DNA from 3 places in the Kitasatospora sp. NPDC101155 genome. Region 2 is predicted to be linked to each of the others. Evidence: riboswitches for the same ligand, from Rfam matches in the RefSeq annotation. Region 2 holds a riboswitch; each other region holds the start of a gene.
What was found. Region 2 has a riboswitch for thiamine pyrophosphate ahead of ACIRYZ_RS37115 (cold-shock protein). Riboswitches for the same ligand answer to the same signal wherever they lie in the genome.
Positions count from the first base shown of each region.

Region 1 (4,271 bases), on a different contig from region 2:
GCGGGCCCCGGCGGCCAGCACCTCGTCCAGGTTGCCGAGGTCGATCCCGCCGATCGCGAACCACGGCTGGTCGGTCGACTGCTTCGCCGCGTACGACACCAGGCCGAGGCCCGGCGCCGGGCGGCCCGGCTTGGTCGGGGTCGGCCAGACCGGGCCGGTGCAGAAGTAGTCCACGCCCGGCTCGGCGACCGCCGCGTCCACCTCGGACTCGGCGTGGCAGGACCGTCCGATCAGCACGTCCTCACCGAGGATCGCCCGGGCGGCCGGCACCGGCAGGTCGTCCTGGCCGAGGTGCAGCACGTCCGGCCGGGCCGCGTGGGCGACGTCGGCGCGGTCGTTGACGGCCAGCAGCTTGCCGTGGCGGCGGCAGGCGTCGGCGAAGACCTCCAGGGCCGCCAGCTCCTGCTTGGCCTCCAGGCCCTTGTCGCGGAGCTGGACGATGTCCACGCCGCCGGCCAGCGCCGCGTCCAGGAACTCGGCGAGGTCGCCCTGCTCGCGGCGGGCGTCGGTGCACAGGTAGAGCCGGGCGTCGGCCAGGCGGGCACGCAGCGTGTCCGCCGCCATCAGATCAGCATCGCCTGGGCGCGACGCTTGACCTCGGTGCCGCGGTTCTCCCGCAGCGCCTGGATCGGGCTGCCGGGCAGCGACGGGTCCTCGGTGAAGAGCCACTCCAGGATCTCCACGTCGTTGTACCCGCAGTCGCGCAGCAGGTTCAGGGTGCCGGACAGGTGCTTGACCAGCCCCGGGCCGTCGATGAACGCCGCAGGAACCTGCAGCGACTTGTTGGGGCCGCGGCGGAGCGCGATCAGCTCACGCTTCTTGACCATGTCGCGGACCTCGGTGACCAGCACACCCCACTGCTCCGAGATGTCGGGGAGGTACATCCACTCGGGGACCAGGGCTTCAATCTTGCTTTCGATCTCGCTCACGCCACCAGACTGCCACCTCCGCGCCGTCCGGCGCTAAGCGGTGGCCCCCTTGAGCGGCACCGAGGGGTCCGCGGCGAGGGCCGGGTCCAGCACCGCCCCGCGCTCGATCAGCTTCCGCCCCTGGGTCAGGTCGCGCGGCCGGTCCACCGCCAGCAGCGCGCTCGGCACCCCGTCACGCAGCCAGAGCACCGACCAGGCCGCGTCCTGCGGGCTGCCGCGCCACAGCAGCTCGTCGCCCTCGGCGTGCCGGCCGGCGTACTGGACCATCCGGCCGAACTGCTCGGACCAGAAGTACGGCACCGGGTCGTACGGCGCGTCCGCCCCCAGCACGGCGGCGGCCGCGGCCTCGCCGGACTGCAGCGCGTGGTCCCAGTGCTGCACGGCCAGTCGGGCACCGGAGCGGGCCGACGGGTAGCTGACGCAGTCCCCGGCCGCGAAGACCCCGGGCAGGCTGGTGCGCAGCCGCTCGTCCACCAGGACCGCCCCGGCCGCGTCCAGCTCGACGCCCGAGCCGGCCAGCCAGCCGGTCGCGGGCCGGGCGCCGACGCCGACCACCACCTCGTCGGCGGGCAGGTGCGAGCCGTCCGCCAGCAGCACCGCGCCCGGCTCGACGGCGGCGACGCCGACCCCGCAGCGCAGCTCGACCCCGGCCTCGGCGTACCAGGCGGCCATCGCCGAGCCGACCCCGGTCGGCAGCGCGCCCGGCACCGGCGCCGGGCCGGCCTCCACCACGGTCACCTCGCAGCCGGCCTGCCGCGCGGCGGTGGACACCTCGGCGCCGATCCAGCCCGCGCCGACCAGGACCAGCCGCAGCCCGGGGCGCAGCAGCGCGCGCAGCGCCAGGGCGTCGTCCAGGGTGTGCAGCAGGTGGGCGCGCTCGGCGCCGGGCAGGGCGCGCGGAGTGGCGCCGGTGGCGATCACCAGCGAGTCGTACGGGAGGTCGCCGCCGTCGGTGTGCAGCACGCCCGGGGTGAGGCCGGTGGCGCGACGACCGGTGAGCAGCTCGATGCCGAGCTGCCCGTAGTCGATGTCCAGGGTGGTGGCGTCGGCCTTGCCGAGCAGCACGTCCTTGGAGAGCGGCGGCCGGTCGTACGGCGCGTGCGGCTCCTCGCCGACCAGGGTGATCCGCCCCCGCCAGCCGCCCTGCCGCAGCTTCAGGGCGCACTGCGCCCCGGCCAGCCCGGCCCCGACGACGACCACCTGATCCGTTCCGCTCAGCTCTGCCACGCCCGTCACTGTACTCAGCGCCGCGGCGGCACCCGGCGGCCGTCCGCCCTTCGGGCGGGCCCGGCGGCAACCATCCTGCTCACCCGTCCCACCCCTCACACGGCCCTTCGGCCGGGCCGACCCCCGGCGTTAAGGTGGGTGCACCACACGGGAGCCCGGCGTACCGGGCTGAGAGGCGGGCTGGCACGGCCCGCGACCGTCCGAACCTGATCCGGGTCATACCGGCGAAGGGAGAAGAGCAGCTTTGTCACGCTTGCCATCAGGCGACCGCGCCGACGTGCTGGTGATCGGCGGGGGCATCGTCGGCCTCGCCGTCGCGTGGCGCGCCGCGCAGCGCGGGCTGGGGAACGTGGTCGTGGTCGACCCCTCCCCCGGCGGCGGGGCGGCCGCGGTCGCGGCCGGGATGCTCGCCCCGGTCACCGAGCTGCAGTACGGCGAGGAGCCGCTGCTGCGCCTCGGCATGGCCTCGAACGAGCGGTACGCGGCCTTCGCCGCCGAACTCACCGAGGCGAGCGGCGGCGAGGACACCGGCTACCGCCGGTGCGGCACGATCGCCGTCGCACTGGACTCCGACGACCGCGAGGAACTGCGCGAACTGCACGCCTTCCACCAGCGGCTCGGTCTGGAGTCGAGCTGGCTGACCGGCCGGGAGGCCCGCAGGCTGGAGCCGATGCTGGCCCCCGGTGTGCGCGGCGGCCTGCACGTCGCGAACGACCACCAGGTGGATCCCCGGCGGCTGCTCACCGCACTGCTGCTGGCCGGTGAGCGCGCGGGCGTCGTCGGTCGGCGCGCCGAGGCCGTCGAGCTGCTCGTCGAGGACGGCCGCGCGGTCGGCGCCCGGCTCAGCACCGGGGAGACGGTGACCGCCGATCAGATCGTGCTCGCCGCCGGCCCGCACAGCCACCGGCTGCCCGGCCTGCCCGAGGGCGTGCTGCCCGCGATCCGCCCGGTGAAGGGACAGGTGCTGCGGCTCCGCATCCCGGACGCCCACCGGCCGTTCCTCTCCCGCAACGTCCGCGCGGTCGTGCGCGGGCAGCACCTGTACCTGGTGCCGCGCGAGAACGGCGAGCTGGTGATCGGCGCGACCACCGAGGAGCAGGGCTACGACACCACCGTCACCGCCGGCGGGGTGTACGAACTCCTCCGTGACGCCCACGAGTTGGTCCCCGGCATCACCGAACTCCCGCTGGTGGAGACCTCCGCCGGGCTGCGCCCCGGCTCGCCGGACAACGCCCCGCTGCTGGGCCCGACTTCGCTGCCCGGACTGGTCGCCGCCACCGGCCACTACCGCAACGGCGTGCTGCTCACCCCGGTGACCGCCGACCTGGTCGCCGAGTACCTGGCGACCGGCGAAGTCCCGGACCTCGCGGCGCCGTTCACGCCCGCCCGGTTCTCCCCCGACCACTCCACCACGAAGGCCTCCGCATGACCGAGATCGCCCTGACCGTCAACGGCGAGCCCCGCCGGACGCCCGCCGCCACGACCCTCGCCGAGCTGGTGGCCACCGTCAGCAAGGCCAACACGGGCGTCGCCGCAGCCGTCAACGAGGCTGTGGTGCCCCGTAGTTCGTGGTCCGACACGCCGCTGAACACCGGCGACCGGGTCGAGATCCTCACCGCTGTCCAGGGAGGCTGAGCCATGGCCGACGACCTTCTCACCATCGCCGGGACGACCTTCTCCTCCCGGCTCATCATGGGCACCGGCGGCGCGCCCAGCCTGGAGGTCCTGGAGCGCGCGTTGCTCGCCTCCGGCACCGAGCTGACCACGGTGGCCATGCGCCGGGTCGACGCCACCACCCAGGGCTCCGTCCTGGACGTGCTGACCCGCAACGGCATCCGGGTGCTGCCCAACACGGCCGGTTGCTTCACCGCCGGCGAGGCCGTGCTGACCGCCCGGCTGGCCCGCGAGGCGCTCAGCACCGACTGGGTGAAGCTGGAGGTGATCGCCGACGAGCGCACCCTGCTGCCCGACCCGATCGAGCTGCTGGACGCCGCCGAGACCCTGGTCGACGACGGCTTCACCGTGCTCCCGTACACCAACGACGACCCGGTGCTGGCGCGCAAGCTGGAGGACGTCGGCTGCGCGGCGATCATGCCGCTGGGCTCGCCGATCGGC
Region 1 is NZ_JBIWPN010000003.1:168,821-173,091, reverse strand. Features, by position in the region: gene thiE (thiamine phosphate synthase) at 1-564, opposite strand, end outside; gene ACIRYZ_RS05500 (Rv2175c family DNA-binding protein) at 564-929, opposite strand; gene ACIRYZ_RS05495 (NAD(P)/FAD-dependent oxidoreductase) at 963-2,165, opposite strand; TPP riboswitch at 2,294-2,406, shown strand; gene thiO (glycine oxidase ThiO) at 2,410-3,585, shown strand; gene thiS (sulfur carrier protein ThiS) at 3,582-3,791, shown strand; gene ACIRYZ_RS05480 (thiazole synthase) at 3,795-4,271, shown strand, end outside.
Region 1: another riboswitch for thiamine pyrophosphate. It lies ahead of thiO (glycine oxidase ThiO); the one in region 2 lies ahead of ACIRYZ_RS37115 (cold-shock protein).

Region 2 (4,271 bases):
CGACACGGTTCGCCTGCGACCGTGCTGCCATCCTTCCAGACCACCGTTCGGTCAGCCCGCCGGCGCTGCGGCCGGCAGGGGCTGTGTACGGCGACGATCGCGGCCGTGCCGGAGATTGTCGCCGCGCTCAAGACGCGGGAGTACACGCCGGTGACCGTGCCCGAGTTGTTTGCGCAGACCGGAGGCATGAGGCCGGGAGCGGCCTACTTCCACGATGTGCAGGACGGCCTGCTGGGGCGTTCAGGCGGAGTTGTCGACGGCGACGGCAGGTCAGCCGCCACTGGGCAGCGGGCGCGTCCGTTCACCTGGTACCCCGACTGGAGGAGGAGATGTTGCGGCTGCGTTCACATCCTTGTGAGGCTTACTTGACGCCAGCACGGCTCTCGGCAAGCGCGGAGCACACAGCGCAGGTCACGGTGGACGCGAGGAGTGAGCGCGATGCGGATGATGCTCAGGGTTCGCCCGGACATGCATGCTTGGAGAGAGGCACTGAACGAGACCGTTGAGAGCGGCAAGCTGCCGAAGGTCCTCGATTCGTTGCTGGACCGGCTCAAGCCGGAGGCCGTCTACTTCACCCCGTTGGAGGGCGGTCCCACCTGCATCGTCATCTTCGACATGCAGAACAGCTCGCAGATGCCCGCGATCGCGGGGCCGTTATTGCGAGACCTGGGCGCGAAGGTCGAGCTTTCACCGGTGATGACCCGCAACGACCTCCAGAAGGGCATCGCCCCCCTTCAACAGCAGGGCTGAACAGCGATAGGGCGGGCCGCGCCACCGCCTTCCGCGAGCTACCACCGGCTCCTGAACCCCGCCGAGCCCGTCACCGAGGAATTCGTGGCCGGACTCATCTCCAACCTGATGCACGGCCTGCGACCATAGGCAGGTGGGACTGCGGCGCTTGCGCAAGCCGTCCATCCGACACTGCCGGAAGTGCCACATCCAGCAATGGCGGCGCCAGACCCACACCGCACCGGCCCGGCCGTGCAGCCGTGGCAGGGCGAGCGGCTGCGGGTCGTGGACGAGGGCTTCTGGCTGATCGCCGCAGCCTGGCGCTCGGCCGGAGCGGTATCGACCGGCTCGTCCACCACGCCGAGGTCCACTCCCTCAATGGCGAGTCCTATCGCATGCGAGGCCGCGAACTCGGACACGTCCCCACCGACGACAACGACTGACACACACATCCAGCGAGACCACGGCTGGCCCACAACTGAACCGTCGAAACCGGCCCGCGAATTCAGGCTCTTCTGCCGACATCGGTCAGCCAGCCTGTCAGCGGCCGGCAGGAACTGGCCACTAACACCAGCCTGGTCACCCGGACAGCGATGGGGCCGTTCGGCCCTGGTGCCGGGCGGGGGCGAGAGTACCGTGGGAATTGGCCTGCAGGGCGAGCGAGGGAGTTCGACCGGATGGCCCCGGGCAATGGGCGGAGGCTCCGCGCGGGGCGGTTGTCGGCGGTCGGGCTGAGAGGCTGGAAGGTCCGTGAGACCGGAAGGCGACCTCCATCACCTGATCCGGACAATGCCGGCGAAGGGAGCCCACCTTGCAGGTTTCCGTCTGCCCGCACGGCACTGCTGCGAGGCGCGCGAAGGAGAAGCGCATGGCTACCGGCACCGTGAAATGGTTCAACGCCGAAAAGGGCTTCGGCTTCATCGAGCAGGACGGCGGCGGCCCCGACGTGTTCGCCCACTACTCGAACATCGACGCCCAGGGCTTCCGTGAACTCCAGGAGGGCCAGAAGGTGACCTTCGACGTCGTGCAGGGCCAGAAGGGCCCGCAGGCGGAGCACATCCGCCCCGCCTGACCTCCAGCACATGAGCGGGCGCCCCGCACGCACCCGTGTGCGGGGCGTCTTTGCGTCCCCGCACCCTCCTCGGTGGCCGCACCCGGAGATCCGCAAGGCCCGCCCCGAAGGGCGCGGGCCAAGTCCGGCTGTCGCTGCTCGCTCCACAAGGTCGGCGCTGGTCGTCATGTGTGCCCCAGGGCGAGCTGGCTTCGGCGTGGGTGTCCGTCCAGGCGGGGTGCTGGGGCCGATGGGCGACGCCGAGGCGAACGGGGGGCCTGACCCATTGAGGAAGTTCCATCGTGATTGGTGCAGGCCACCGGCCCTGGTGTGACGAGTCGTTGGGGGCTCGCGCGGCTCGTCACGGTGATCGTCGCGCGGAGATCATCCATTACCGCGCGACCTGGTGGTGCGTCAGCACCAGCAGGGCCCGTGCCCGGTGGACATGAGCGGGCTCCCTCCCGGAGCGGAAAGCTGTTCGCCTTCGAGCCTGCCCTGTTGTCCGTGTCGAAACCAGCCCCCGCACTGCCGGAGCCAGCCGCTCAACCGGCCCCGGCAACGTCGGGTGTGTGGCCGAAGCGCGGGACGTGTAAACGCTCGTTCCCGCCCGACCTGTCGGTATCGCTCCGCGCGCCGGGCGTCACCCCAGGGCCGTGCGGGTCCAAGGACTCCACGGACGTCAGCCCCACAGTGCGAAGCGATGGTCTTCAGCCGCCGCTCTGCCTCCGCCGTCGGCGACACCTGGGTGATCGCGTCGAGCGCGCCCTACCGGTCGCCGTTATCCCAGCACTCAAGGGCCGGCGCGGCCAGTCGGCCGGTCTCGGTGAGCTTCGCGGACGCCACCCCCGGCAGCGATCGCTCGTCCGGGGCGCCGTCCGAGGCCGGTTGCCCGGGCGGCTGGTCAGCGGGTGGCATGGTGCTCGGCCTCGGTGGCCTGGAGGCGAAAGGACTCCGTGCCGGTCTCGATCAGGATTGACGGCGGCCGTGAACAGCTGCGGGAGACCGCGGTGAGCGAGCGCCCGCACCGACACGCGTTCTCTGCGGCCGGAGCCCGCATGGCCAGGTTCACCGCCTCGGGTGGCGCATCGCCTCACCGACGGCGGTCATTCACGGGCAAAGCCGCCGCCCATCAGCGGCGGAAGAGAACAACGAAAGGGCCGGTCGGCCCACGAAGGTCGGGGCGTTCAGCCGCTGTCCGCGCCGGAACCGCCTGACAGGCTGGTCGAGTAGAGAACTCGCCGGGAGGTGGCGGCCGTGATCGCAGCACTGATCAGGAAGCTGGGCCGGTTCACGGCAGGCGCGACCCGGGCCGCGAGCCGACGGCCCAGAAAGCCGCGGCAGCGACCGGATCCCGCGCCCGAACCGCGGTCCTCCGCCGGTGGCCTCCCCGCCGCGGCGGGCGCCCCGGCGGCAGGCGGGGACGAGATGGAGCGGCTGCTCGCCGCCGCTCTGCTAGCCGGGCTGATCGCACCGGCGGAGTACCGGCGGGCGATGACCGTCCTGGCCCGCGCCGACGACGCCGGCCGACCGCTCGACGTACCGCTGTGGTGAGCCCGCATAGACGGCCGCCACAGCAGGGAACCCGGGAGGACGCGATGACGAACCCACGGATCCTGTCGGGCACGGCCCATCCCGCGCTCGGCGACGCCGTCTCGGAGGCACTCGGCACCGAGCCGGTCGCGTGCGAGGTGGAACGCTTTCCCGACGGCGAGTTGCAGCCCGTCGTCGGCCATGTCCGCGGCGAGGACGTGTACGTCGTCCAGCCCACCGGTCCCGACGTGAACGAGTACCTGATCGAACTCATGCTGCTCCTCGACGCATGCCGTCGCGCAGGCGCGCGCCGGGTCACCGGCGTCGTCCCGTACTTCGGCTACGCCCGCCAGGACCGCCGCACCCGAGCCGGGCAGTCGGTCGGCGCCCGCGTGGCGCTCGACGCCCTGACGGCCGCCGGTGCCGACCGGCTGGTCGTCGTCGACCCGCACACCCCGACCCTCGAAGCGATGAGCAGCATCCCCGTCGAGACGCTCAGCGCGGTGCCGCTGCTGGCCGCCGCGCTGGCCGAGGACACACCCGCAGCCGCCGTGGTGATCTCGCCCGACCTCGGCGCCGTCAAACTCGCCGAACACTACGGCGAGTTGCTCGGCCGGCCGGTCGCCGTCGTCCGCAAGACCCGCTTGTCCGGCAGCAAGGTACGGGCCGAGGAACTGGTCGGCGATGTCGCCGGCCGACCCACGGTGATCGTCGACGACATGATCAGCACCGGCGGCACCGTCAGGGCCGCCGTCAAAGTCCTGCTGGCCCAGGGCGCGGCACCGGACATCACCGTCGCCGCCACCCACCCCCTGTTCGTGGACCGCGCACCCGACCGGCTCGCCCAGCTCCCGATCAGCCGCCTCGTGATCGCCGACACCGTCCCCCCGCCCCACGCCCCCACGCTGCCCCGCCGCGTACGCACCGTGGCACCGCTGCTCGCCGAAGCCATCGCTCTGAT
Region 2 is NZ_JBIWPN010000043.1:57,299-61,569, reverse strand. Features, by position in the region: gene ACIRYZ_RS37125 (hypothetical protein) at 106-369, shown strand; gene ACIRYZ_RS37120 (hypothetical protein) at 439-750, shown strand; TPP riboswitch at 1,416-1,550, shown strand; gene ACIRYZ_RS37115 (cold-shock protein) at 1,598-1,801, shown strand; gene ACIRYZ_RS37110 (hypothetical protein) at 2,481-2,756, shown strand; gene ACIRYZ_RS37105 (hypothetical protein) at 3,035-3,331, shown strand; gene ACIRYZ_RS37100 (ribose-phosphate diphosphokinase) at 3,376-4,271, shown strand, end outside.

Region 3 (4,271 bases), on a different contig from region 2:
CTCGGGCAGCTCTCCAGGCGGAGGTCAGCCTAACGGGTCCGGCGGGCTTCGGCGCACACGATTCCGCGCTCCCGAGGGTCACTGGTCGCCGTCGCGCTGACCGAGGGTGACCTTGGTGGTGTACGTCTGACCGTTGCGGGTGTACTCGACGTCCACCGTCTCGCCCGGCTTGTGCGTCCAGATCCGGCTGACCAGGGCGGGGCCGTTCTCGATCGGCGCGCCGCCGAGCTTGGTGATCACGTCGCCCGGCTTGAGGCCGGCCTTGTCGGCCGCGCCGCCGGGGGTGACGGCCGGCTGGCCCTGGATGTCGCGGGTCTGGATCTGCGCGCCGTCGCCCTTGTAGTCGTCGTTGCGCAGCACGTCGAGCTTGGCGTAGACCGGCTTGCCGGTCTTGATCAGGGTGTCAGCGACCCACTTGGCCTGGTTGATCGGGATGGCGAAGCCCAGGCCGATGCTGCCGGCCCGGCCGTTGGCGGAGGCGTTGGACTGGATCGCCGAGTTGATGCCCATCACCGCGCCGCTGGAGTCGAGCAGCGGGCCGCCGGAGTTGCCGGGGTTGATCGAGGCGTCGGTCTGCAGGGCGTTCATGTACGAGGCCTGCGCGCCGGTCTCGTCGCCCGAGGCGACCGGGCGGTCCTTGGCGCTGACGATGCCGCTGGTGACGGTGGACTCCAAGCCGTACGGCGCACCGATCGCGATCGTGGTGTCGCCGACGTTGACCTTGTCGGAGTCGGCCAGCGCCAGGGGCGCCAGCTTGCCCTTCGGCGGGTTGTCGATCTTGACCACGGCGACGTCGTAGCCGTCGGCGTGGCCCAGCACCGAGGCGCTGTAGGACGTGCCGTCGGCGAACTTGACGGTCAGTTTGCCGCCGTTGAGGGCTGGCGCGACCACGTGGTTGTTGGTGAGGATGTGGCCCTCGGTGTCGAAGACGAAGCCGGTGCCGGTGCCCGACTCGCTGCTGTTCTGCGCCTTGATGGTGACGACGCTGGGCAGCGCCTTCTGCGCGATGGCGGCGATCGAGCCGGGGACGGGCTCGTTCTTCTGGGTGTCGCTGGCCTGGACGGTGGTGCTGCGGTGGTCGTCGGCCGAACTGCTGCTGCTGACCTGGTTGGTGGCGACCACGCCGATCGCGCCGCCGGCCACACCGGCGACCAGCGCGACGGCCGCGAGGAGGGCCACCAGGCCGCCGCGCTTCTTGCGCGGGCCGCCGGGGCCGCCGGGGTGGTCGGCCGGGTAGCCGAGCGGGCCGCCGGGGTAGTCGGGGCCTCCGGGGCCGCCGGGGTAGTCGGGGCCTCCGGGGCCGCCGGGGTAGCCCGCACCGCCGGAGGTGGCGTCATGGGCGGCGCCCCAGCCGCCGACCGGCTGGCCGGCGCCGAACGGGTGGTGGCCGTGCGCGGCGGGCGCGGCGCCGTACGGCTCCTGCGCACCGGCGGCGGGCACGCCGTGGGAGGGGGTCGCGTACGGGTTGGCGGCCGGCGGCAGGGCCGGGGCCACCGGGGCCGCGGCTGCGGGCGCGGGCGCGACGGGCGGCGCGGGCGGCAGGACCGGCGGCGGGGCGTCGATGTAGCCGGTGACCGGGTCGACGGCGTGCTCCTCGGCGGCGGGCACCGCCGGGACCTCCGGCGCGGGGACCTTGGTGAAGGCCACGGTGGGCTTGTGACCGCCCTCGGCCGGGGCGGCCGCAGTCGGGGCGGCCTCGACCGGCTCGAGCCCGGCCTCCGGCGCGGTCTCCGGCTCCGGGACGCGGCTGAACGCCATCGTCGGCTTGTGCCCGCCGTCGCCCGCGGCGGCGGCCGACGCCGCGTCAGCGGCTTCCGGCGCGGCCTCGGGCTCGGGGACCCGGCTGAACGCCATCGTCGGCTTGTGGCCGCCCTGAGCGGTGCCGTCGGAAACGGGCCCAGCCGTCTCCTCGGGGCCCGCGGGCTGCTCCCCCTGCGGCCCGGTGGGCCCAACCTCGCGCTCGGTGCTCACGGACGACCTCCATAGCTGACAGAACCAAGGACCATAGTTTTTCGCACCGTCGATTCGATTGCCGTAAGGACCCCTCTGAAGAACTCATAAGAATCCTTAGCCGACACCGACGACGGCGATGACGGCGACGGTCGGGGAGCCCCCCTCCCTCCGCCCGGGCGTTCCGCGACGCGGACCGCACACCCCGTGGCCTTTGGCGTTCGTACCTGTGCCGGTTAGCCTGTCGCTCCAAACTGACACGCGGGAGCTTGGACCGACCAGGCTGAGAGTGCGCATGTCGACCGTACGCCAAGTAGGACACCGGCGAACCGTCGAGGGGGCGCTGACCGCCGGAACCTGTCCGGGTAATGCCGGCGTAGGGAGTATCGGCCATGCCGCCTGCTTCGCCATCCTCTTCTTCGAGCGCGCCCACGTCCAAGGATTTCCTTGATCGTCCCGCGGACGCGACCGCCCCCGGCACCGACGGGCGTGTCGAGGCGCCGCTGGTGCTGGACACCGAGCCGCCGCGCACCCTGCGCTTCCGGGACCACTTCGCGCTCTGGATGAACCTGGGCGTCAGCCTGATCGGCTTCTCCACCGCCGCCACCGTGCTCGGCGAGAAGGGCAGCGAGCTGTCGCTGGCCGCCGCGGTGACCGCGATCGTGGCCGGTACGGCGGTCGGCACCGCGATGCTCGGCGTGGCCGCGCTGATCGGCGCCCGGACCGGCGCCCCCGCGATGGCCAACCTGCGCGGGCTGTTCGGCACCCGGCTGTCCTACCTGCCGACCGTGCTGAACATCGTCCAGTGCATCGGCTGGGGCGTGTTCGAGCTGCTGACCATCTCGGCGGGCGCCCAGACCGTCGCCCACACCACCGGCTACCGCTGGCTGTTCGTGCTGGCCGCGGGCGCGCTGACCACCGCGCTGACGATCTGGCCGCTGGGCGCGATCGCGGTGCTGCGCCGCTTCGTGGCCGGGGCGGTCGCGGTCGCGATGGTGTACTTCACCGTCCAGTTGGGCCGTCAGGGCGTACCGGACCCGGGCGCGGGCAACTGGCACGGCTTCCTGGGCGCCACCGACGCGATGATCGCGGTGTCGATCTCCTTCGTCCCGATGGCCGCCGACTACACCCGGCACTCGCGCACCGCGGGCTCGTCCTTCTGGGGGAGCTTCTCCGGCTACACCGTCGCCCAGGTCTGGTGCTACGTGCTCGGCCTGATGGCGCTGCTGCAGTCCGACGGCGACCCGAGCCGGATCTTCGACTCCTTCCTCGGCGTCTGGGCCGGCTGGCTGTTCCTGCTGGTGCTGGTGCTGCGCGAGACCGACCAGTCCTTCGCCAACGTGTACTCGACCGCGATGTCGCTGCAGAACCTGCTGCCGCGGGTGGACCGCCGGGTGCTGAGCGGCGGGATCGGCGTGCTGACCACCGTGCTGGCACTGCGGATCGACAGGTTCACCGACACCTACAGCAACTTCCTCGGCCTGATCGGCTCGGTCTTCGTGCCGCTGCTCGCGGTGCTGGCGGTGGACTACTTCTTCGGGGCCGGCCGGCACGGCTGGGACCTCTCCGAGAAGGCGCCGTCCCGCTGGCTGATGCTGCTGCCGTGGGTGCTGGGCTTCGCGGTCTACCAGTTCATCGCGCCGACCGCGGTGGCCGGCTGGTGGACGGACTTCTGGACCTCGGCCCAGCGGGCCCTGCACTTCACCCCGCAGGAGTGGACCTCCGCCTCGCTGTTCGCCTTCCTGGTACCGGCCCTGGTCACCTGGGCGCTCACCCCGCTGACCCGGCGCGCCGCCCGCGCCTGAGGCACCGGGGGCGAAACCGGCCCCGCAGGTTGGGACCGTCTTCGCCCCCGCGTCACCTCCGCCGCCTATCGTTGGGCCCGTGACCAGCCCAGACCTGTCCCCGTCGGCGGCGCGCACCGCGCCCTCCGTCCAGGTGATCGCCCATCGCGGTTCCTCCCACGCCCTGCCCGAGCACACCTTTGCGGCCTACCGGCGCGCGCTCGACGAGGGCGCGGACGCCGTCGAGTGCGACGTCCGGGTGACGGCCGACGGCGAGCTGGTCTGCGTGCACGACCGCCGGATCGGCCGGGTCTCGAACGGCCAGGGCACCGTCTCCGCGATGACCCTCGCCGAGCTGGAGGCGTACGACTTCGGCGCCTGGAAGACCGGCCGCCCCAGCACCGACCCGGAGCTGCGCGGCGTGCTGCGGCTGGAGCGCCTGCTGGAGCTGGTGGTGGACTGCGGCCGCCCGGTGGACCTGGCGATCGAGACCAAGCACCCGGTGCGCTTCCGCGGCCGCGTCGAGGCCGAGCTGCT
Region 3 is NZ_JBIWPN010000001.1:342,528-346,798, reverse strand. Features, by position in the region: tRNA gene ACIRYZ_RS01680 (tRNA-Ser) at 1-15, opposite strand, end outside; gene ACIRYZ_RS01675 (S1C family serine protease) at 79-1,758, opposite strand; TPP riboswitch at 2,202-2,350, shown strand; gene ACIRYZ_RS01670 (purine-cytosine permease family protein) at 2,343-3,755, shown strand; gene ACIRYZ_RS01665 (glycerophosphodiester phosphodiesterase) at 3,835-4,271, shown strand, end outside.
Region 3: another riboswitch for thiamine pyrophosphate. It lies ahead of ACIRYZ_RS01670 (purine-cytosine permease family protein); the one in region 2 lies ahead of ACIRYZ_RS37115 (cold-shock protein).